DNA from 4 places in the Halobacillus sp. H74 genome. Region 1 is predicted to be linked to each of the others. Evidence: riboswitches for the same ligand, from Rfam matches in the RefSeq annotation. Region 1 holds a riboswitch; each other region holds the start of a gene.

Region 1 (5,481 bases):
AGTAACTTCATATAAAGGAGAGATTATTAATGAAACCATTGATTCGCGAATATACAAATGACGAAATTTTGATGAAAGACATCAAATCATTAAAGGATAAAGGTATCGATAATAAAGAGATTTACATCCTCTCGCATGATGATGACCGTACAGATCGGATTGCTAAAAATGTCAACGCCAATACGATTGGACTCTCTGAACAGGATTTGACAAATGTGCTCAGCAATATTTTCAATAAGCAAGGCGATGAGCTCCGTATTAAGTTACAGGAAATGGGCTTTTCTCAAAAGGAAGCAGAAGAATACGAAGAAGACATGGATGAAGGGAAAGTCCTCTTGATTGTGACGAACCCGGAAAAAGCAGAATCCTTTATCTAAAGAAAGGCTCTATGAATGAACATCCTAATAATTAAAGGTGCTGCTTTTTTGTCCATTCAACCCACTAAAAAAGCAGACTGGTGAACCCTGGAAGCTTAAAAAAACCGACAGCTATAAAATGATGCTACTGAAGAACTGCAACTATCTTAGTTATGCATCAAATAAAAAAACCGAGTTGGACGATTTACCGTTCAACTCGGCTTCTTTATTTCGATGAGGCATTCTTGCTCTTACTCCTCCATGAGCTTTAGTATTCGTTAGACGGTGAATATCGCCACCGGACCTTGTACACGCAGAGTGATTTTCTTTTATATATCAAAGAAAATCACTCTTTTTAGATGAACCTCTGTTGATTCCACGATAAGCGTTCGGTGGTGACGCCTGCGGGAACAGAACGAGCCGAAGATCCACTTGGTCATGTGATCTTCTTGACCAAGTTAGCTGAGGCCCTGCCCGCGGCAAGCATCCACCGAGAAGCGATTCGTGAGAAGCCACAACAAACTTGAACAGCTCCTCTAGAATTAAAAAGGGTTTTTCAATGGTCTCATATAAAATCTGTGAGCTTTCTTTTATTAATACGTTGTAAACCATGTCCATTTCTGCAAATAATACGTCGCATAACGAATTCCCGTCAATTTATCCTGATATTTTTTATAATCAGCAGTATAATGACCGTCTTCGTTTTCCCAAATCCTGTGGAAGTAATCGTCGACTTCCTGGAATACTTCTTCGTCTCCAGGTCCTTTGATCACTACATCTGCTTCCAAGTTCAAGTTGGATAAATTCCTCCTTGTATAATTGGCTGACCCTGCAATGATGACATCTTCCTCTTCTTTGTCGATATACAGCATTTTCGTATGATACTGTTCCATATTCACGTCATACCAACGAAGATTGATGTTATCATTACCTAAATTCTTCAACTCTGCCGCAACAGGTAAATTAGGAATTCCGGTTTTCTCGTGACCGAATGCGGTTGTATTCGGATCCATAACGATATTCACCACAGCTCCCCGGTCCGCGGCTTTATCCATTTCATCGATAATTTTCCGGTCTGCCAGGTAATACATTCCTAACCAGACTTGATCGCCTTCGCCAGCATTCGCTAATTCGTCTAAAATAGCATTATATATTTTGCCCTCAGTCACGAAGCGGGTGGTAAGCGGACCTTCCTGTTCCTCCCAGCTACGACCTTCATAGTCAGGGAAATCTGCCTCACCTGAATAATTCACTACCGCTTCTTCCGCTTCTAATATATCTTTAATGATCGGACCATCCATCTTAAATGCTACATTTTCGTGAAAACCACTGGCATCATGTGGGTTAGCTGTTGAAACGATGGCCGAATTCTCAGTAACTAATAATTTTCTATGGTTCGCTTTGATATTCAACAATTTCATATAGGACCTCAATGTTACCTCAGGAGCTTCTTTGGAAAATGGATTTTTGATCCACCCATCATCCCCTGTCCCCATCCAGGAAAAAAACACGCGCCAAACGCTGGAATAAACAGGGTTGGAATCACGCAGCTGATCCAGGTTCGTTAATACAACATCCACGCCACCATCTTCCAGACGGCGGATCGTTTCTGATTCATAAGATCCATAAACCGTATTGATCTTATCTGTAATAAATACCACTTTTAAATCTGGCACTTCTTCTTTCCTCTTGAGGATCGCGTCTACGAGATTCTTTGAGATCTTAGGAAAGTCATGTTTTCCACTGGTATATCCATTGAACAAAAACATGTCCGCAACGATAAAATCCTCAGCTTCAGAGATCGTCCGGTTGATTTCTTCAAAAATTTCCAACTCATGAACGGTTTCCCCTTCGTCATTCTCATAGGTCAAATCCCGGAAAAACTCCACACTGTCCATGGAGTGTTCTTCCCCCTCATAGGAAACCCCTTCCGGGAGTGATTTCCACGATGTATGATACGCAATCGTCAAACTGATAATAATTAGAAAGATAAGTACAATCCAAAACCACTTGCTTTTATAAAATCTTTTCAAACGCTGCACAACAATCCCCTCCACTTTTTAGAGCGCTTAGTTATTTTCACCATCCCCCTTCATTTCAAACCTCTCAAACAAAATTTGTCGAATTTCAGTGTTGGCTTCCTCTCATTTATGACCTGAAATTTCTAACATAAAAAGAAGTGAAGTATGTTGCCGGAGCGGCGTATGCATTTATTTCTTCATAAAGAAAACCCGAACGATTTTTCGTTCGGGTTTCCTAGTGGAAAAATTCTTTTATCCTGCCTCAACGGCTTAATGCATCAATAATTTAGGTCGCTGCACAAATAACAGACTGACCACAATACTACTTAAAATAAAAGCAGGCAACATATATCCCCCGTTATAGACGAGTGAGTAGAGCCACACCGGTTGTCCTTCCGGAGCAAATTCCCCGTAAAAAACAATCCCGGCAGTAAAGTGACCGATAAAGCGTAGCAAACTCCCTACGAAGCAGCCAAATACGATCCAGCCAACCAATGCTTTCGACTCTTTGGCTTTAATCGCTTTCCACAATGGTTTGGCAACAAATCCCGCTACCCCGATGACAGCAAAGGCGATGATATAATCTAAAATCGTCTGTACCGGCGTAATGATATAGGCTCCTGTTAAGATTTGATAGATTCCTAATAAGACGCCTGTGGCCATGCCACCTTTGATTCCCCACCTGAATGCCATGATGAACACAGGCACCATTGCAAGGGATATGGATCCCCCTTGCGCCCATAACTTGAAAGATAGAAAAGGTAAAATATCCAACAACAACGCTAATGCTGAAAAAATAGCGATTTCTACTAAAAATAAAACACGACGATTCCTCATCTGACCTACCTCCTGTAGAAAGACACAAAAAAAGCAATGCCAAATAGGGAAGCTTCCTGATGGAGGAGTCCCAAATGCATTGCACCATCAAAAAAGCCGCCATCCCTGCGTCAGTATTAACTGACAGGTTCGAAGGGTAAGAACGAAGAGTTCACTCTCAGCCAGAAGGCTCCCCTTGAAGGCTTTATACCGTTACTTTTCTTGATTTGTCTACTATTATAATAGACTTTCGGATTAATTACAAAGATTATCTTATTGCCCCGGAAATACTCTTATCTCAGCCTTTAGTATTCGTGTACATCTGGAAAAATTCAAGGCTTCTTTCTATGATTAAATCCTGGTCGTAATCCAGTGTCGCAACATGGTAACTGTTTTCTAAGTGAATGATTTCTTTATGCTCCGAAAAGACGGAATCAAAAACCACTTCTGAATTATTCGGTGGTACGACATGGTCTTCATCTGAAACGAAAATCATGATGGGACAATGAATAGCATCCAGTCGCTCTTTTACTTGGTCCATCAGATGAACAAGCTCTTGAATCGATTTAACCGGGGTGCGATCATAGGCAAGTTCATGACTCCCCTGGTCTTTAATATCCGATCCGATGGCATCCAAAAACCGCTCTTCCGATGAAATACTGCTTTCAAAGGCCGGGATTTGGATGGCGGCGTTAATGGGAATGACCCCTTTGACTGCTTCATACTGACTTGCTATATACAAGGCAAGCGCACCACCCATCGATAATCCGGCAACGAAAACAGTGGAACACCTCTCAGTCAGCCACTGGTATGCTTCATCCACAGAGCGGATCCACTCCTTATAAGAAGTAGATTCCATATCCTCAGGGGTCGTCCCATGACCTTTCAAACGAGGACAATGGACGGTGTAGCCTTCTCTCGCATAAGCTTCCGCTAAAGACCTCATACTCTGAGTCGTGCCTGTAAACCCGTGGCAGAGCAGAATGCCCACCTCATTCCCTTCAAACCGTATGTCTTCCGCTCCATTCATTACGATGCTTTGTTCCATATCTCTTCTCTCCTTCCGCTTTTTCGGTTCCAAGTATTTTTTTCAACACTGTTCTCTCCAACCACCGCCACGGAAGGATTCGTTTCATAAACACATTCATCCTTACCCCGGCTCCAATCGGATAACGGAGTTTAGACAGCTGCTCCTTTTGCATAAGGTCTGCCATAAAATCAGCTACCTTACCCGGCTTTTCATGGGACTCTTCATTCAAAGCACTCCATAGACCTTTCGTGTAGTCTGAATATGGCGAATCAGGATCATGGACAGTCTCAGGCAATTCCATGCCAGAGGACCAGATGTTCGTCTGATAAGAACCTGGTTCAATCAATGCTACATCAATACCAAAAGGCCGGACTTCAAAGCGTAGACTTTCTGATAGTCCTTCGAGTGCATGTTTAGATGATACATAGGCGGATAGGCCGGGGAAGCCGATCAGTCCACTGACACTGCTTACGTTAAAGATTTTCCCCCGTCCTTGTCTCCTCATCAAAGGGAGCACAGCTTTGGTGACACCGATCACCCCGAATACATTCGTTTCAAATTGGCGTCGGTAAGCTTCCAGCGGTACTTGTTCGAGGAAACCACCAATCGCAAAGCCCGCATTGTTCACGAGTACGTCCAGCCTATCCAGGCTCTCCAGTTGTTGTTCGAATCGCTTTATAGAATCTATATCCGTTACATCTAATGCCCAGACTTCAATCAGACTTCTGATTTCCGGGGCCAGGGTCTCATCTTCAAATACAGAGGCTTTCTCCATATTCCTCATCGTCGCGATGACCTTAAATCCTTTTTCTGCACATTTAATAGCGGTATGGTAACCGAACCCACTGGAAGATCCGGTGATCAAAACGGTTTGGCTCATTCAACTACTCTCCTTTATTCCTTGCTTTACCCCCTATTGTTCGCTATCACACACCAAATCTCCTTTTTATTGAAATTGGCCATCACCAACATCCCCCCTCTCTCCACACCAGTTATCGCTTACTTATTCATAAGAATATTAACTTAGGTTTTAAGCAAGGAATGGTATAGTATTCGGTTGAATAATGTTAAAATGAGAAAGGTTTGTCTACAACCGAATTTTAAAAGAAAGGAAGTTTCATAGCCTATGAGTACTGACATGAAGCTTCAAGAGCTTACTCCTTCCTATGATCCATGGGAAGCGTACATGGATGTCCAGGAACATGGTGAAATGAAGTTATCCAATATTGAATTTACAACCACCACCTTGTGCAACATG
Region 2 (5,481 bases), on a different contig from region 1:
TGTTCAATGATAAACTGAAGATTGACCGGGTTTATAATGCCCTGCCCAGAACCGATTGGTGAAGCCCCAGGCATGACAGCATGAACGCCCTCCTCTTCTAAACGCTTGACTAATACAACGTCATCAGAGGTGTATGTCAACACTGTGAATCCTTCACTTAAAAGTTGTACAGACGCTTTCATCGTTTCAAAAGGATCAGGAAGCAAAGTTTTATCACAACCGATCACTTCTACTTTAATCATGTCACACAACCCGGATGCATAAGCAAGACGAGCCATCCGCACGGCTTCTTCAGCATTTTTTGCTCCAGCTGTATTCGGAAGTAATGAGTACTTTTCTAGATCAAGTGCTTCCAGCAAGTTAGGCTCATCAGCATCAAAAATGTTCATCCTTCTTACTGTGAAGGTCAATATCTCAGTCTCTGAAGCTTCCACTGCTTCTTTCTGCATTTTGAAACTAGGGTATTTGCCAGTCCCTAACATCAATCGTGAATGGAAATGTTTAGCACCTATTTTTAACATGATTATCCTCCTCCTACAAAATGAACAATTTCAACAGCGTCTCCATTGGAGAGCTTTGTGGTTTCATAAACATTTTTACTGATGATTTCCCGATTAACTTCCACAACCGAAAACACTTTCTTCACTTTATATACATCGAGCAAATCAGCCACTGTCGTTTCCTGTTCTGATAACTGCAGGTCTTTCCCATTAACGCGAATATTCATAACGGCTGCCTCCTTCTCTTTGAAAGCGTTCCGGTGAGAACATTTCCTTAAGCACATTAGGAACTGTCTTTCCTGAAATCATGTCTTTGATGATTTGGCCGGTGGCAGGAGCTAGCAAGATTCCATTACGATAATGACCGGTGGCAAAATACAGCCCCTCCATTTCAGGATGCTCACCGATGATCGGCCTGCCATCGACAGAACCTGGCCTAATCCCTGACCAACATCCATGGAATGCTTCCTCTTGTAAATCAGGGAAAATGGAGAATACATCATTCATCAATTTTGATAACCCCCCAGCTGTTGTGGTCGTGCTTCGGTCCTCAGGAATGGTAGTCGCCCCGATCACAAGGCGTCCATCCAGCTTTGGCACGAGGTAAAAATTGCGGAAGAATAAGGTTTCATTTACAAAGTGCCTGTTAGGTTTGATGGAAAAACATTCGCCTTTTGTCGGAACCATAGGGTTTGAAAGACTAGTTCCAGTAAACCAACGACCGCTTTCAGCCCCTGAAGCCACTACAATCTTTTCAGCAGTGAGTGAACCATTTTCAAGGTGGACTTTAAAAGACCCTTTTGATTTTTCTATCCTTACTACCTCATTATTCTCAAGCAGATCTCCACCATGAGCTAACGCCCCTCGCTTAAAGGCTTCACAAGCTTGTGTGGGTTCAACATGTCCATCCTCTTTCATGAATAATGCTCCAGATGCTTTTTTTGTAACGGCAGGTATCCGCTCTCTTAGCTGGTGACCCGAAAGATACATTAAGTCAGGAAACAGGTCCCTTTTTGCGAGCAAATCATCGTGATGTCGTGGATCTATAGCAATTTCCAGCATCCCGAATTGTGAAAAGCTGATATCTATTCCTGTTTGTGCGTATAAGTCCGTACTTAATTTTTTATACAGATTTCTGCTATTCTCACAAAACTGGTGAAAAGCACCTGCTTCTTTATTTTCTGTATGCACCCCGAGCATGCCGGCAGCTGCCTTTGTCGCTCTATTGCCACTTGTATTCTTTTCCACCACTAACGAAGAATGGCCACTTTCACTCAAATAATAGGAAACCGAATGACCTATGATTCCCCCACCGATAACCAACGTATCTATGTGCTTATCCATCATAAAGCCCCTTCCTTTTGTAACGATCCGCCGCTTCCAGAGGATCTTCAGCACTGAATATCCCAGACATGACCGCGATCCCTTCCACCCCTATCGCAGTCAATTCTTTCACTTTTCCAGGATCAATTCCCCCGATTGTCACCACTGGAATACTGAGCACCCCAGTAAGGTTGGCGACGTTTCCGATTCCTCTAGGAGCCCTTCCTTTTTTACTGCTTGTGGAATAAACGTGGCCATACATGACATAATCCGCTCCTTCCTCTTCTGCTTGTATAGCTGCATCTATGGTATGTACAGATACACCTATAGTGAGATGCGGATAGATTTTCCTTACCTTGTTGACTGCTGCCCCATTTTCCGGAAGATGAAGATGATCAATCCCCGCCAAACCCGCAACATCCATATGTTTATGAACACAAAGCTTCTGTTTAGGAACTCCACTTTCCAGCAAGTTCCTTACAAAAGAAAGATACCCAGAAACCGTCTTTTGTTTTTCCCTCAGAATGATGAGGTCAACAACCTCTGCCAAATCAAGAATGGTTCTTACCAAATCTGTTTCTTCCATTTCTCCATTAGTAACGGCAACTAATTTCACAACCTCACCTCCTCAACAGGAATATAAAAGCCATCTCCCACACTCGCAGAGCTAAACAAAATTTTTAACCAAAAAAATGCCACCTTCCCGGAGGAAAGTGGCATGACCTATTTTATTACCAACATGAAAATGCATCCATTTCACGTGTGAAAATACAAAGGCTTTGTCACTTTCCTCCGCTGGTTTTAATGCCAGTTCAGGTTCAAAGAGTCTCGAAGTTCCACTTCAATCTCAGCCTTTAAGTAAAGGCACCCCTAGTGAGTAATTCATTAAATTTTATTGTTGTCACTTTAACCTTACAATATTTTGAAAGTTCCGTCTACCGTAAGTAAGTATCTTTTCGGTCAATTCTACTTCATTCATCTAATAAAGCCAACCGAAAAACTTAAAATCATATTACTGAACTTATCATCGATTACAGGAAATCTGATTGTGATTCTCATCAAAAATGCCCGCTTCAAAAAAGTGACCATTGAAAAAACCTTTTCAATCTGGAGGAGCTGTTAAAGTTTATTGTTGCTTCTCACGAATCGATTGTCGATGGAGGCTTGCTGCGAGCATCACCCACCGAACGCTCATGGACGTGTAAGAGCCCGTATGTCTCATCGAAATAAAAAAGCCGAGTTGAACGATAAAATCGTCCTACTCGGCTTTTTCTTTGATGCATAACTCAGAAAGTTGCAGTTCTCAGTAGACTATCAAAATAGGCGGTTTAGCATTTAGATCCTTTATTCAACGTTGCATTGGTTAAAGCTCAGGATTACTGCTGTTTAGATTGTTTGCGGAGGAAGACACCTGCCGCTGCGATTGCTGCAAGAATGGATGCATACAACCAGATGTTGCTATCTGACGCTGTGCCGCCCATGCCTGTATCCGGCATTTCCTCTGGCATTTCTTCACCCATGAACTTATCAGGGTATGCACCTACAATCCCAGTGGAAAGAGCTTTAGATGCACCGAACATATGAGCATAAGAATCTCTTAGAGTCATGTAGGTTTTCTCATAGTCTTCAGCTGCATATTGATCAAACGTATTGAACAAGTAATCGGCATGTTGCTGCAGACTTGGAGCCAGTTTATCTGCACTTATCTCGCCTTTAGTACCTTGCTCAAGGAACTTAGCGAATGTTTCACGATAATCTTCCAACGCTTTCATGGCTTCTTCTTTCTTCACTTCATCATCATTTCCTGTCGCTTTTACATAAGAAACGAAGTCATCGATGTGCTGTGTCCATATGTCATTGAACTGGGAACCAGCTTCTTCACCAAAGATGGACGTAATCGCTTTCGTCAAGTCTTCTGTATTATTTGAAAGAGCTTTAGCGGATGCTTCAAAATCTTCTGATCCATCAAGACCATTTTGCATCGCCATCGTAGCTAGTCCAACATGTTCACTCAAAAGGTGGTTCAGGTTAGAACGAAGGTCGGCAGCTGGAGTGACAGTTTTCGTATTGTTGAATTTATCCGGGAATTGATTAACGATGGCACTAGACATCCCTTTACTTACGCCATACATATGCTCAATGGCTTTACGCTCTTTCATATACGCTTCTTCATAATCACCTGCTACATATGCATCAAAAGCACCGATCAACTGGTTGACGTGCATTTGCAAGCCTTCAGCAAGACCATCTGCTTTTAAGCGGTTTCCGGTCGCTTCTGAAATAAATTCAGAGAAGTCCTCACGATACTGGTTCAATTCATCCAATGCCATTTGTTTTGCTTCTTCATCTTCATTTCCTGTCGCTTTCACATAATCGACGAAGTAACCAATGTGAGAAGACCACATCTCATTGAACTTCTCACCAGCCTCTTTGCCATATACAGATTCAATAGCAGCTGTGAGGTCATCAGTGTTGGATGATAAAGCAGCAGCAGATTGTTCAAAATCCGATGCACCCTCTGCTCCTTTTCTCATTGTTTCAACAGCCAGGTATGCATGCTCACTGAACAAGTTGTCCAGCTGGGATCGCAACTCTACTGCTTCCGTTTGAGTTTGTGGAATCTTATGTTCTTCAGCGTTCACGATATCCAAAGACGTAGGGAGTAACAGACTTGCACTCATTGGTACGACTAATAGAGCTTTTTTGAAATTCATGATTCATTCATCTCTCCTTCGTTTTTGTTTTTTCACATAGCTATCGGACAGGTATCATTTATGGATCACTTTTTTATGAAAAAAATTAACTTTTCTCTCGTTTGCTGTCTTTTTTCCTGTGTTGACAGGGTTTATGGAAATAAATGATAACCCTCGGAATTTTTCAGCAGATCAGAGGGAGAGAAAAAGTACGGAGATGTTTTATCAATAGCACAAAAAAACCAACCTGATGGAGGCTGGTTTTGGATAAATATATGATGTTTGAATTAATAAGCGTAAAAAGGATTTTATCGGCGTAACTGCAAAAAGGTTCAGCCTAAATAGGTTCTCGGGTCCCTTATGTTTTTCCTTGAGTGGGGCAATTTAATAGTGGGGTGCTCAAGTTGTGCAACTGTTTCTCTTGTACTCAAACAGGTACAATGATGATGACAAACAATACAAAAAGGGGAGGATCATATGAAAGCTGTACAAGTAACAGGTTACGGTGATGTAGACAAATTAGAGCTCGTGAAAAAAAAGGTGCCGGAACCGAAAAGTGGCGAAGTACTCATTAAAGTGAAGGCTTGCGGGATCAATAATACTGAAATTTGGATGCGAGAAGGTGCTTATGGATCAGGTGGTAAGTCAGGCTGGCGGCCGGAAGGTGTACAATTCCCTCGCATACCAGGATCAGACATCACTGGTTGTATTGAGAAAACAGGAAGTGAAGTGGATGAAAGCTTAATAGGAAAAGATGTCGTCCTATTTCCATTCACATCAAGCGGCAAAGAAGGACTTGAGCATATCTCAGAGGATATGTCCTTTATCGGTTCTGAATACGATGGAGGATATGCCGAATACGTAACTTGGCCTGCTGACCTATGCTATGAGATGCCTCTATCCGATCCTATTGAAAGTGCCGTCTTCTCTGTAAGCGGAATGACTGCCTGGCATATGGTGGAACA
Region 3 (5,481 bases), on a different contig from region 1:
TTGATGTTCGATTACGACCAGGGTCAAGGAAAGATGTTGTTTCAGGTATCTCAGCAAATCGATGAATTCCCGGGTCGCGATTGGGTCGAGGTTTGCTGTCGGCTCATCCAAAATGAGTACCTCAGGTTCCATCGCTAGCACACAGGCGAGTGCCAGCTTTTGTTTTTGCCCCCCAGAGAGTTGTGCGATCGTTTTTTCTTTATATTCAAACAAACCTACCCATGTTAAGACTTCCTCGACTTTTGCTCTCATAGCATTTAATGGCATAGATAAATTTTCTAATCCAAAAGCGACTTCATCTTCCACTGTGAGCATACAAAATTGTGTTTCAGGATCTTGGAAGACGACACCAATATGCTTGGAAATTTCACCTGGTTGATAATCGTTTGTTCTCTTTCCGTGTACCCATACTTCCCCACTCATCTCTCCATCAAGTTCTCTCGGGTATAGTCCATTCAAACAATGGGTGAAGGAACTTTTTCCAGAACCGCTTGGACCGAGGATCAGCATATCATCACCCTCCATTATGGAAAGCGAGACATCCTGCAGCACCGGTGTTACACAATCTTCATAAGAAAGAGTCAGGTTCTCTGTACGTAGGATTTGTTTAGTCATGCTGCTCGTTGCTTTCTGCGTTCTTTTCCTAAGGCAAAGCTTGAGAGTACTCCCGTTTTTGCCAGAGAGTCACTGAGTGCTTTTCCTAGGACGCCTGAAATTAGCGCACCACTGATGATGCGGACAATGAACATGGCCAGTACATAACCGGTACTTAATGCAGCGAAGCCTGAGAGGAAGTAACCCCATACGAAACTGAAGACGGCAGCCATCATACCGGCGAGCATCAAAGTGAATAAATCATAGCGTTTATAACGGGTCATTGCGAACGCCGATTCTGCTCCAAGACCCTGGATCATCCCAGTTACCATCAATATCGGTCCCACCGCATTACCAAGCAACACTTCGACAGTGGCAGCAATTGTTTCTGATAAAAAGGCAGCACCGGGTTTGCGGATAATATAGGCAGCGATGATGGATACAATGAACCAAATCCCGAAGATGAAATCATAGCCGATAGGTCCGAAAAAACCGACAAGAATTTTCCCCACAGGTAGAAACGCGAGGTAGACGACGGCGAATACAACAGAAAGTACGGACATGACGACAATCTCTTTAAGCTTCCAGCTATTCATCATTCAGTCTCCTTATGTGAAGGACTGTTGGCTGATACAGTGACCGTCATCACCGTATGCGAAGAACCGCTTGCTTCTGTTTCACGAAAGACATCTTCAAGCCCTGTGAAAATATCATGCGTATCCCCGTCCAGTCTTGTTGAATAATGAGCAGGGGAGACTTCAACCCCTTTTGATTTCATGGCTTCTATTTGTGCGTAAATGGTATCCATATAATCACCGCCGCCCATAGGATATAATGAAAATTTAGCCGCAATCGGCAGGCGGAGGCCCGTTACATTCGTTTCATTCAGACGTTCAGACGACTCATCCATATACACATCTCCGGATGTATCTCCAGGGCATCCGATCGAAAAAGTACCTTGAAACGCTACGTGGACACCAGTTTTCGCGATATGCAAAAGAATTGCTTTCGTTACATCAAAAACGTGTTCCATTCGCCCTCTCACAGTTGTAGTCACATCATCGGTATGCAGCCATACTTTTGATGTATCGACCTCTTTCAAACTATCCATAATGTACGTAACAAACTGATCGGACATCGGGTGCACCGAAAAGGAGCAGCCCACAATACGAGAATTTTCACATACTTGATTCATTTTTATTCCTCCTTTTTTTAAAGCACAAAAAAACTGCATCCCATGGGAATGCAGTCCAACTATCGAAAAAGGAAGAACCTTGAAGGTCTTCGGCGAGAGCCGACTGCACTTCCCCACGCTAGTATTATCTAGTTCGGGTGCCAAGGGTCGGAATTATTTCCTCTCAGCCGCGTTACGCAGCTCCCCTAGTGCTAATCAATGGTTATGCAGTTATCGTACTTTGATTTCATAGTAGCGGATGTCGCTGGATTTGTAAACGGTTTGTCTTCAAGAGTTTTATTTAGTCCCTTTCGCGGGTTCTGCTTGGGGGAAAAATCTCTGATCGTCGAAAAACTTGGGCGATGTATAGTTCTTCATTGAAATCCGCAAACAAATTTGTATGTTTCACCTGAGCACCTTGTCCACACTTAACACCTCCTGAAACATAGATTAGTAATAGTTTTATATGGAAGGAGGTGGTCATATGATAGGGCTGAAAACAGTATCGACTGGCGTATTAAGAAAAGAACCTGTCACTATATCCGCTGTCGTCAACCTTGTTAATACAGGGCTGAGTTGTGAACAAGTCGTCATTGAAGTATGGAATTGGAGTTCTTATTCAAATCCTGTACAATTGCCGGTATTAATCGGAAATAACCAGCCAGTTGACTTCCCATACTCTCTTCCCGCTGGTAACTTAGCTGTGATGTACACGAATCTTTCAGGAGTTTTATTCTACGAAGTACGTGTAACTTATGCGGAAGATACGAATATCGTTGTAAACAGTTTTGGCAGAAGTAATGCATTAGCTGCTCAAGAAGGGAACACAGTCTTGAATAATCAATTTGTGCAAATTGAGAGCGACTGCTCCTAGTAAATAAAGATAGGATGCTTCTTAAAATGGAGCATCTTTTTGATTTTGCGGATGTTTTAAAAAATTGGAGTAAAAAGTACCAGATTATTGAAACTATTTGTGGTTTTCCATCGTATTAATAATGAAAGCGATTGTACAAGACTTAGGAAAAAAGCCTGATACGGCACTGGATAAATGATTCTTTGTTTCAAAACCTAATCTCTATGGAAGGGGGACCGTTATGTATTTTCCTTCGAAAAAAGATTCCTGGTTAGCAATGATTCTATGGGGTGTTGTTCTAGTATGCCTGATAGATGGAATTTTCAACTTCCAATGGGGAGTTTACATGCTGCCGTCGCCACTTGATGGTTATTTTATGAAACTGGCAGTTCTGCTCATTATTAGCGGATCGTTATTGTGGGTCTGGTTCCGCACCGGGTACAAAATCGGGGAACAGTGGCTGATCGTCCATTTTGGTCCAATTAAGAAAAAGATTCCTTTAGAGGAAATAGGGAAAGTGTTTCCAAGCAAAGATCCATTCATTGCTCCCGCACTATCCGTAAACCGCTTGGAAATCCATTATGGCAATGGGCGTTATGTGAAAGTTTCTCCGAAAGATAAGGGGTTGTTCCTGAAACAATTAAGAGAAAAATTGACCCGCAAGGAGAGTCCTTATGATCATAGTTGAAAAGCTTATGAAAGCAGGAGGAAAGGAAATTCCTTATACTCACATCAAAAATGGTGGATCAAAAGTCTGCTTTATGCTGTCAGGAGGGTTCCTTTGATTTTTCTTCCGCTAATTCGGGTAACGAAAGAGTGGAGGTGTTCGTATGACAGAGGAAGTAGATGAACAGGAGCAAACAAAAGATGAATATGTAGACTTGAAGATGGGTAAACATGATGTATTTTTCAAAAAGAGTTATGAGATTCTCTACACCTTGAATGATTTCTTATTAGGGCTCTGGTTCCTGATCGGAAGTGTGTTTTTTTATTTTGAATCAACGAAAATGTGGGGAGTCACGCTATTTGTGCTGGGAAGTATTCAAATGCTGATCAGACCGACGATTCGTCTTGTCCATCGTTTTCATCTTCGTAAGATTTACTCCCAGGAGTATGAAAATAAACTATAACGAGATTGTGTTCTGGTAGAGATTGAACTTGGATTTTTCCAAAGCACTGCAAATTTGGCGATACAGGTGGATTTTTCAAATTTTTCCATTCGTGGTACGCTTTTCATAAAGCAACAAATAATAAAGGGTGAACCGTTTTGAGATTTTTCTTAGTTATCACTATGTTCATATTGCTCACTGGGTGCGGTGTTTCCAGCCAACCTGTCCAATCTATTGAAGGACCGGTCACCTCTGTGAAAATCGGCGGTATCGAAGTCGAGTGTTCGGCTGCAGTGAAAAGGAATGTCACAGGAGCTGCTGCTGCTACTGAAGAAGGTTATCCATGTCTTGTACTTATGCCTGAAGATATCCCGGTAAAAACGGCGGATGGTGACACTGTGAGCATGCAAGCCTTCCGTGAACAAGCAAAAGAAGAGGATATGCTTGATGTGAAGGTGGTTCTCGCCAATGAAAAAGATATTGGTGAAGATCCTGAAAGCAGGGAATTGACCGCTGCAGAAGTGGTCATTCTGGATTGAGAATTCTTTGCCTCAAAAGATTGAAACGGAAAATTCTGCTGGTCGGCTTTACTTGTGCGTGACGGCAAGTTTGATATTATATTTTGCAGAAGCGTCCCCTTGCTTTCCATCCCCGCTTTTTCATTCCAGGATACGAAGGTTGATGGATAGGTTTTGTTTCACCTTCTGATATATGCTCAACCACTGCATCAGAAATATGAAAAGGAGAGACGGTATGAAACGAGCGCTTTTCTTTTTTCTTATGATCCTTATATTCACAGCTTGTCACCCTGGGCAGGGGGAAGGTGGTCTCCTTTCTAAAAAACAAGTCCTCACCATCAATCCAGATGCTGACTACATAGAAATGAAAGATGGAGCGGTTTATACACATGGTGTCGATTGGATTGAAAAAAAGGACTATATCAAAGGGGAAAGAGTGGGGATCGTTGAAGAGGGAATGGCGAACCACCTGCCAGTAGGTGCTGAACTTTATACAACAAAAGAGCCCTCGGGCGTATTGATTGCTGAATACAGTGGCAACACCAAAAGGTATTTAGTCGCTATGGGCGAGTAGCATAAAAAGGAGAAAGTCATATGAAGCTTAAAGGCAGCCTGTTGGTATTGATCGGAGCTGCAAGTTTCGGGTTTACACCGATTTTTGTAAAAAAAGGTTTCGAATATGGATACACACTGGGGCAGTTGAATATTACACAAATGGTTATCGCCTTCGTTCTATTATGGGTGTTGTGCCTATTTAAGCGATTATCCATCAAGGACATGAATAGAAAAGATGCGCTTCAAGTAATGCTGACAGGAACATCCGTCGGTTTGACCGGCATTTTTTATTATGGAGCCATGCAGTACCTGCCAGCATCACTTGCTATCATATTATTGTTTCAATTTGTCTGGGTCGGGATGATTTATGAATGGATTTTCAGTAAAAGCAAGCCAACGAAAATCAATATGATTTCAATGGTAGTGACATTGACGGGTGTGTTCTTTGCCTCGGACGTTTTTCAGGGAGAAGTATTAGATTTGCCGGGAATGGGGATTTTACTAGGTTTCCTCTCAGCAATTACCTATGCTGGTTTCATCTTTTTCAGTGGAATCGTCGCCCCGAAAACTGACCCTGTGCTGCGCAGTTGGTTTATGGTTACGGGTTCTACCATTCTTATTCTGATCGTGTTCATGAAAGATATCCCGACAATCCAGGTGACCGACGGAAGGCTTTGG
Region 4 (5,481 bases), on a different contig from region 1:
AGAAGACTCATTCTCTATGTTCTTCCATTTCCCAAGCGTTTATTAACAGCCATTAAAACCGATGAATAATCCTCCCCGGACAGTAACAATCTGCCTCCCGCAAGCATCAGTAGTCACTTGTGGAGCAAACGCAAAGGCGCCTATGGTTTCAAAACATTTCTCTTGGCAACTTTCTGTGGGGCAAATCGTCCGGATAATCTGATTGACGGATACGGCTGTATCGCTGCTAAGGGTACATGGCCGATCTCCAAGTTGAAGTCCTCCTTCAATTGGCGTCAAGTCCCCCACATTGATGTGAAACCTGGCAGTTCCGACCAGACGGACGGCATCTAGGACAACAGGACATGATATTGTACCACCGCACGGGTCTTCAGCGGTCCCTTCCACTTCCTCCTCTTCCAGCATACAAACCACTTCACTCAAATCAGTGCAAGCCGTAAAGTTATCAAAAGAAGTAAAACTAAATGTAAATCCATCCGGGACGACCGCTGTTGTACAATAATCAATGGTAAAGAGGCAAGCTTCTTCTTGCTGAATATCGAGCTCGTCGACCCTGTTACCTTCTGAATCAAAATACATAACATTACTTAAGATAGTAATCCCTCCCCTCCCCATATACATATGTATTTATTGGTTTTATGCTTGGGAGAGAGACCTATGTATTAATAAAATTGAAAGAATAGTCCACTATCGAATCAACTTTAGGAAGGGTCACGATTGAACCCCTAGACTAAAGTACTCCATAATATGCCGACTAAAAAAGTCTCTCAACAATTAGAAAATTTGTTGAGAGACTTTTTCTTAGAACATTATTTTAGTTTTCGAATGACACAAAGTATGTCATTCATTGATTCAAAGAGGCTGTATTCCCCGTCACATCAGGGTTTGAGGAGATCTTACATCATGCTGGTGGTCTACCGAATTATTTTCCCTTTCGAATTCATTTAATAGTTCATCAAGTATTTGACTGTTTTCAAAGGTTTCCTTATGTGTTAACCCCAGCTTATTCCCAAGGATCAGTAGACGTTTCCATATTTCCCCGTCTCCCTTGCTAGTGAATGTAAGTTAATTTTTAGATAGACTCACTTCTGCCAATCGTTTCAGCTATTCAGTAGATTTGAATTCTCCAGCCACATTTTCTTGTGGTAAGCCATGTCCCAGAATAAATATTCTAGTTTACTCGTATGAAGGAAGATTTCTTCTAAATGAGCTTTTTCTCGTTCTGGTTTATCATCCGCAAGTTCGTTCATCAAGTTTTTCATAGATTCCGCAAGCTCCGTAAATTCGTCCGAAGCATACATCTTTATCCAATCACCATAGAATTCATGGTCACTGGCCCCCTCATTTTCGTTCAGCGTCTGTCCGATAACATTGTAGCTCCACGTACAGGCAAGCACGCATGCCGCTACCTCAGCCTCCGACCCTTGATGGGCCTTGTTCAGCATATAGCTCGTATAAGCTAAAAGTGTAGAGGAAGGTGTGGTGTTTTCTAATGCTTGCTTGCTGATTCCAAGTTTCCCTGCATAGTTTCGATGCAGGTCCATTTCTTCGTTCAGAGTAGAATGCAGTAAATCAGCAAACATGGCCATGCTATCTAAACGTGTTGCCTTCACGCTTCCTAACGCAAACACCCGGCAATAGTCTATTAAATATAAGTAATCCTGCTCCATGAAAAACTTGAATTTTTCAAGCTCTAAACTTCCATCGCCAATCCCCATTACAAATGGGTGTTCGAGATAGGCATCCCATATCGGTTTAGCATGATTATAAAGACGATCGGTAAACATCATATCTCATCCTTTCGCTCAGAATATTGAAACCAGTCATATAAAAAAGTGACCATTGTTTTGGTGAACCGTAAAAGCTGGTTTCGATTCAGCGACTCATTAACAGCATGTGCTTGATCTAGTGTTCCGGGGCCATACAGGACAGTAGGGATGCCGGCCTCCGCTAACCATCCCCCATCTGTAACAGTAGGAGACATAGAATAATCCACTGGAGTTTTGTAAATACGTTGATGTGCGTTTGCCAACAACTCAACCCCGGCATGCCTGGTGTCCACTGAAAATGCAGGGAATATTTCTCCTTGTTCTTCTATCATGGACGTACCACCCCATGAAAATTGAGGTGGATGATCTCTTAACCAGGGATCTGCCTTTGCTGCATGATTAATGTGCGTTTCTATCTCTCTGATCACTTCTTCATAGTGTTCGTCCGGATAGTAATGGACGGTGATCCATAACGAGCAGCGATTGGCAATGAAAGCCGCATGACGGCCGCCTTCAATTACAGCCGGGTTGATTGTATTGGAACCGGAAGGAAAACCAGGGCTCGATTTCGTGACTGCCCAGTGCTGCTCCAACTCTTGCAACGCTGTAATTATTTTTATCATTTTCTCTATCGCGCTAGCACCATGGAGTCCACCCCCAGCATGGACCATCGACCGCCTTTGGGCATCATGAAGTGTTTCTCTGCTTTCGATTGTTATCCAGCCAGTGATCACACCACCCTGCCCCTGAATATGACAGTCACTTGTATCGACTACTAACGCTAAATCAGCATGATACCCTCTATCACAACAAGACTTAGTCCCTGCTTCTCCAACCTCCTCCCCAACAACGGATTGGACAGAGAGATTTCCTTTAGGTTCTACACCAGCTTCATGCAACACCTGCAATGCAAAAAGAACCCCAGCCATGCCTCCTTTCATATCTGCTACCCCGCGCCCGATTACTTTGTTTTTCGTTACCGTACATACGAATGGATCATACTCCCATCGCTCATTTTCCTCGATTGCTGCTACATCGAGATGGCCGTTAATGATCAGACTCTTCGCCTGGTCTTCGTCTTGTCCCCGTTTAGTGCCTACTACCACAGGATCCCCTGGATACAGATCCCATGACTCGATGGAAAAGCCCAGACCTTTCATTTTATCGGCCATGTACTCTTGAGCTTTCTCCGCATTTCTGGCAGGCGGACTCAAAGTTGGATAGGATACCAAATCGGACAATAGGGTCAAAATTTCTTCTTCTCTTTCTTCCACTTCATTCCATAACCGAACTAACTTGTTATCCATAATACTTGCTCCTTTCCAAAATAAAATAGCTCGCCCCTTCACGAGAAGGAGCGAGCTATTACTTTTGAATATAGATATAGAAAGAAAGATTCCACTCGCTTCACTTCCCTCCGCTAGTATGATCTAGATCAGGTTATAAGGGTCAAAGCTCCAAGCTTCTCTCAGCCAATTCATGGCTCCCCCAGTGAAGTATACTTATTAAATTGTTATCCGGGAATTGAACGTAGGGAACGGGTAATAGATACGCAGTCTCATAGCAGCACTCTCTAGACATAAAAAATGCCACTTCCCAGAAAAGAAAAGTGGCTTGTTCAATTATACTAACAAGATGAAATATAATTGTTATATTTCATGTATGCACTTTCCTCCACTGGTGTTTTTAGCCAGGTCAGGTTCAAAGAGTTCCAAAGTTATACTTTGATCTCAGCCTTTAAAAAAGGCTCCCCTAGTGAATTCACCTATTAAATTTTTCATTGATTTCATTTATACCATACATTATTTTTATTTATTCGTCTATACTGTTGTCTGACTTTTTTCAATTTGTGGATTGGCACCACGAAACTAGACAATTTCTGAATGATATTTACAAAAAGTAAAAATCCCTATTTTATTTACATACATAAAAAAGCCTCTCAAAAGTTCTTTGAACTACGAGAGGCTTTCATTTATATGGTTTTCCGATTTTTGAATGACAAGAAGTATGTCAATCAGGGATTATATCAGGCTACAAACCCTTTCATACCAGGGTTTTGGGCGTTATTACATCATGCCGCCCATTCACTGTATTAAATAAATAATAGAAGATAAGACGTAAGAACCCTTAGATAATCGGTGTTCCAACTTTACGTTGTTAGTGCGAGATCAAATAGGATATGTGTATATATAAATAAAATCCAGTCATTATCCAGTCGGAAGTACAAGCTCAAACTGGCCACGGAACGACCTACAGCTTAGAAGGCTGTTGGAGTAGTTCGGATAGCAATCGCTCATGCAGGTCTAAATACCATTAAATCAACGTTTTTTAAGATTAAAAACGACGTTCACCAATGAAATTGGGGCAATAATAATAAAATTCTGCCCCATTTCTGCCCCAAATCATAAATAACTTACCCGAGTTTCTTCATTATAAGGGCATATCTTTTTAGAGATACATTTACAAGGATAGCCTTCCCTCCCTTGGAGATAATAAAAAATGAGGAGGTGATTTCAATGACACATTTAAAACTACTCGCCATGAAATTTTTGTTAAGCTTAGTAATTCTCTATATCATTTTAGGACTCGGGTTTGATGTATCATTCGGAAATGTATTTTTAATTACCCTTGTACTTAATGTACTTTCGTATGCATTGGGGGACTTAATGATACTTTCACGATCCAATAATACAGTTGCTACAAGTGCAGACTTCGTATTAGCCTTTGTTGTCCTGTATTTTATGACCGATGCTTTAACTGTAGGAAATGACGTATTCGAAGCTTCAATATATTCAGCAATTTCCTTAACAATCTTTGAGTATTTCTTCCACAAATCTGTAGCAAGAAGCCTTGATAGAGAGAAAAAGGAAAAACGAGAAAATATTAAACCAAGTAGTGAATTAAGCATGGAAGCATCTGAAGAAATTACTCCAGATGAGAACCATACCAACGATAAATAAATTACTTTTTAATCAAGGAATCCCTTAAAGGGATTCCTTGATTATTTTCTGAACAGGTTTAATACATATTGTAATTTGTTAGGAGTAGTCAATCATGTGATTAAGAAGTTTGGTCTTTTCCCCCTTATTTGCGGTTCTATTTATCAAATGACTACACTTTTCCTTTCATTACAAGGAAACACTGAAAGAATTCCGTCTTTACTAAATAAGCGTACTTGATTCCGGCAGTAACAATAAGCGAGGATTTGATTTTCACGGACTTCTACAACGCGGATTTTCCTTTGAGTCATGTTCCCTTTCCCATCTACATAAATTATCTCAAGACTCTTCTTAGCATCTGCAGCACGATTCAATATTCCCATCATTTACAGTCACCCCCTCTTTAATACGAACATTTGTTCTGTTAATATGTATGTTATCACAATCATATTAGAAGTAAACTGGAAAATGGAGGTCATTAAATGAGAGCTTTCAAGGATTTAGAAATGGAAATTTTCCTTAACGATGATGCAGCTAAAATAAAGATGAATGAGGGATGGTTTGGAGAACAAATTAGGAATCGACCCATTGTCGATGAACATGGAGATCCACTTATGATGACCTTGAACTTTATGGGGATACCTGTGGAGTTTAGTGATGAGGTAGAGGATTTCGAGCTTAAATATGAGGACGACTAAGCCCATATAAAAGTTTAAAATAAATTTTTAAAATAATGACACCAAAACCCTCCTTTTTAACGATTATAGAGTAAG

What was found. Region 1 has a riboswitch for thiamine pyrophosphate ahead of thiT (energy-coupled thiamine transporter ThiT). Riboswitches for the same ligand answer to the same signal wherever they lie in the genome.
Region 2: it holds a riboswitch for thiamine pyrophosphate, as region 1 does, so the genes downstream of both, ACTWPX_RS16515 (thiamine phosphate synthase) here and thiT (energy-coupled thiamine transporter ThiT) in region 1, are expected to answer to the same signal.
Region 3: it holds a riboswitch for thiamine pyrophosphate, as region 1 does, so the genes downstream of both, ACTWPX_RS06160 (YkoF family thiamine/hydroxymethylpyrimidine-binding protein) here and thiT (energy-coupled thiamine transporter ThiT) in region 1, are expected to answer to the same signal.
Region 4: it holds a riboswitch for thiamine pyrophosphate, as region 1 does, so the genes downstream of both, ACTWPX_RS07070 (acetylornithine deacetylase) here and thiT (energy-coupled thiamine transporter ThiT) in region 1, are expected to answer to the same signal.

Annotation. Positions count from the first base shown of each region.
Region 1 covers NZ_JBQQCI010000008.1:29,297-34,777, forward strand. Annotated here, with positions in the region: gene ACTWPX_RS16915 (general stress protein) at 30-377, shown strand; gene ACTWPX_RS16920 (hypothetical protein) at 749-883, shown strand; gene ACTWPX_RS16925 (phospholipase D family protein) at 950-2,398, opposite strand; gene thiT (energy-coupled thiamine transporter ThiT) at 2,648-3,214, opposite strand; TPP riboswitch at 3,300-3,400, opposite strand; gene ACTWPX_RS16935 (alpha/beta hydrolase) at 3,492-4,241, opposite strand; gene ACTWPX_RS16940 (SDR family oxidoreductase) at 4,195-5,103, opposite strand; gene yfkAB (radical SAM/CxCxxxxC motif protein YfkAB) at 5,350-5,481, shown strand, end outside.
Region 2 covers NZ_JBQQCI010000007.1:160,699-166,179, forward strand. Annotated here, with positions in the region: gene ACTWPX_RS16500 (thiazole synthase) at 1-521, opposite strand, end outside; gene thiS (sulfur carrier protein ThiS) at 524-727, opposite strand; gene thiO (glycine oxidase ThiO) at 711-1,844, opposite strand; gene ACTWPX_RS16515 (thiamine phosphate synthase) at 1,837-2,439, opposite strand; TPP riboswitch at 2,594-2,705, opposite strand; gene ACTWPX_RS16520 (copper amine oxidase) at 3,200-4,537, opposite strand; gene ACTWPX_RS16525 (zinc-binding dehydrogenase) at 4,994-5,481, shown strand, end outside.
Region 3 covers NZ_JBQQCI010000002.1:555,573-561,053, reverse strand. Annotated here, with positions in the region: gene ACTWPX_RS06170 (ABC transporter ATP-binding protein) at 1-615, opposite strand, end outside; gene ACTWPX_RS06165 (ECF transporter S component) at 612-1,190, opposite strand; gene ACTWPX_RS06160 (YkoF family thiamine/hydroxymethylpyrimidine-binding protein) at 1,190-1,789, opposite strand; TPP riboswitch at 1,883-1,986, opposite strand; gene ACTWPX_RS06155 (hypothetical protein) at 2,253-2,642, shown strand; gene ACTWPX_RS06150 (PH domain-containing protein) at 2,863-3,309, shown strand; gene ACTWPX_RS06145 (YrhK family protein) at 3,452-3,751, shown strand; gene ACTWPX_RS06140 (hypothetical protein) at 3,889-4,269, shown strand; gene ACTWPX_RS06135 (hypothetical protein) at 4,484-4,822, shown strand; gene ACTWPX_RS06130 (EamA family transporter) at 4,843-5,481, shown strand, end outside.
Region 4 covers NZ_JBQQCI010000003.1:112,393-117,873, reverse strand. Annotated here, with positions in the region: gene ACTWPX_RS07085 (hypothetical protein) at 43-579, opposite strand; gene ACTWPX_RS07080 (aspartyl-phosphate phosphatase Spo0E family protein) at 874-1,017, opposite strand; gene tenA (thiaminase II) at 1,101-1,787, opposite strand; gene ACTWPX_RS07070 (acetylornithine deacetylase) at 1,787-3,076, opposite strand; TPP riboswitch at 3,165-3,269, opposite strand; TPP riboswitch at 3,422-3,533, opposite strand; gene ACTWPX_RS07065 (YndM family protein) at 4,286-4,729, shown strand; gene ACTWPX_RS07060 (hypothetical protein) at 4,873-5,094, opposite strand; gene ACTWPX_RS07055 (hypothetical protein) at 5,191-5,406, shown strand.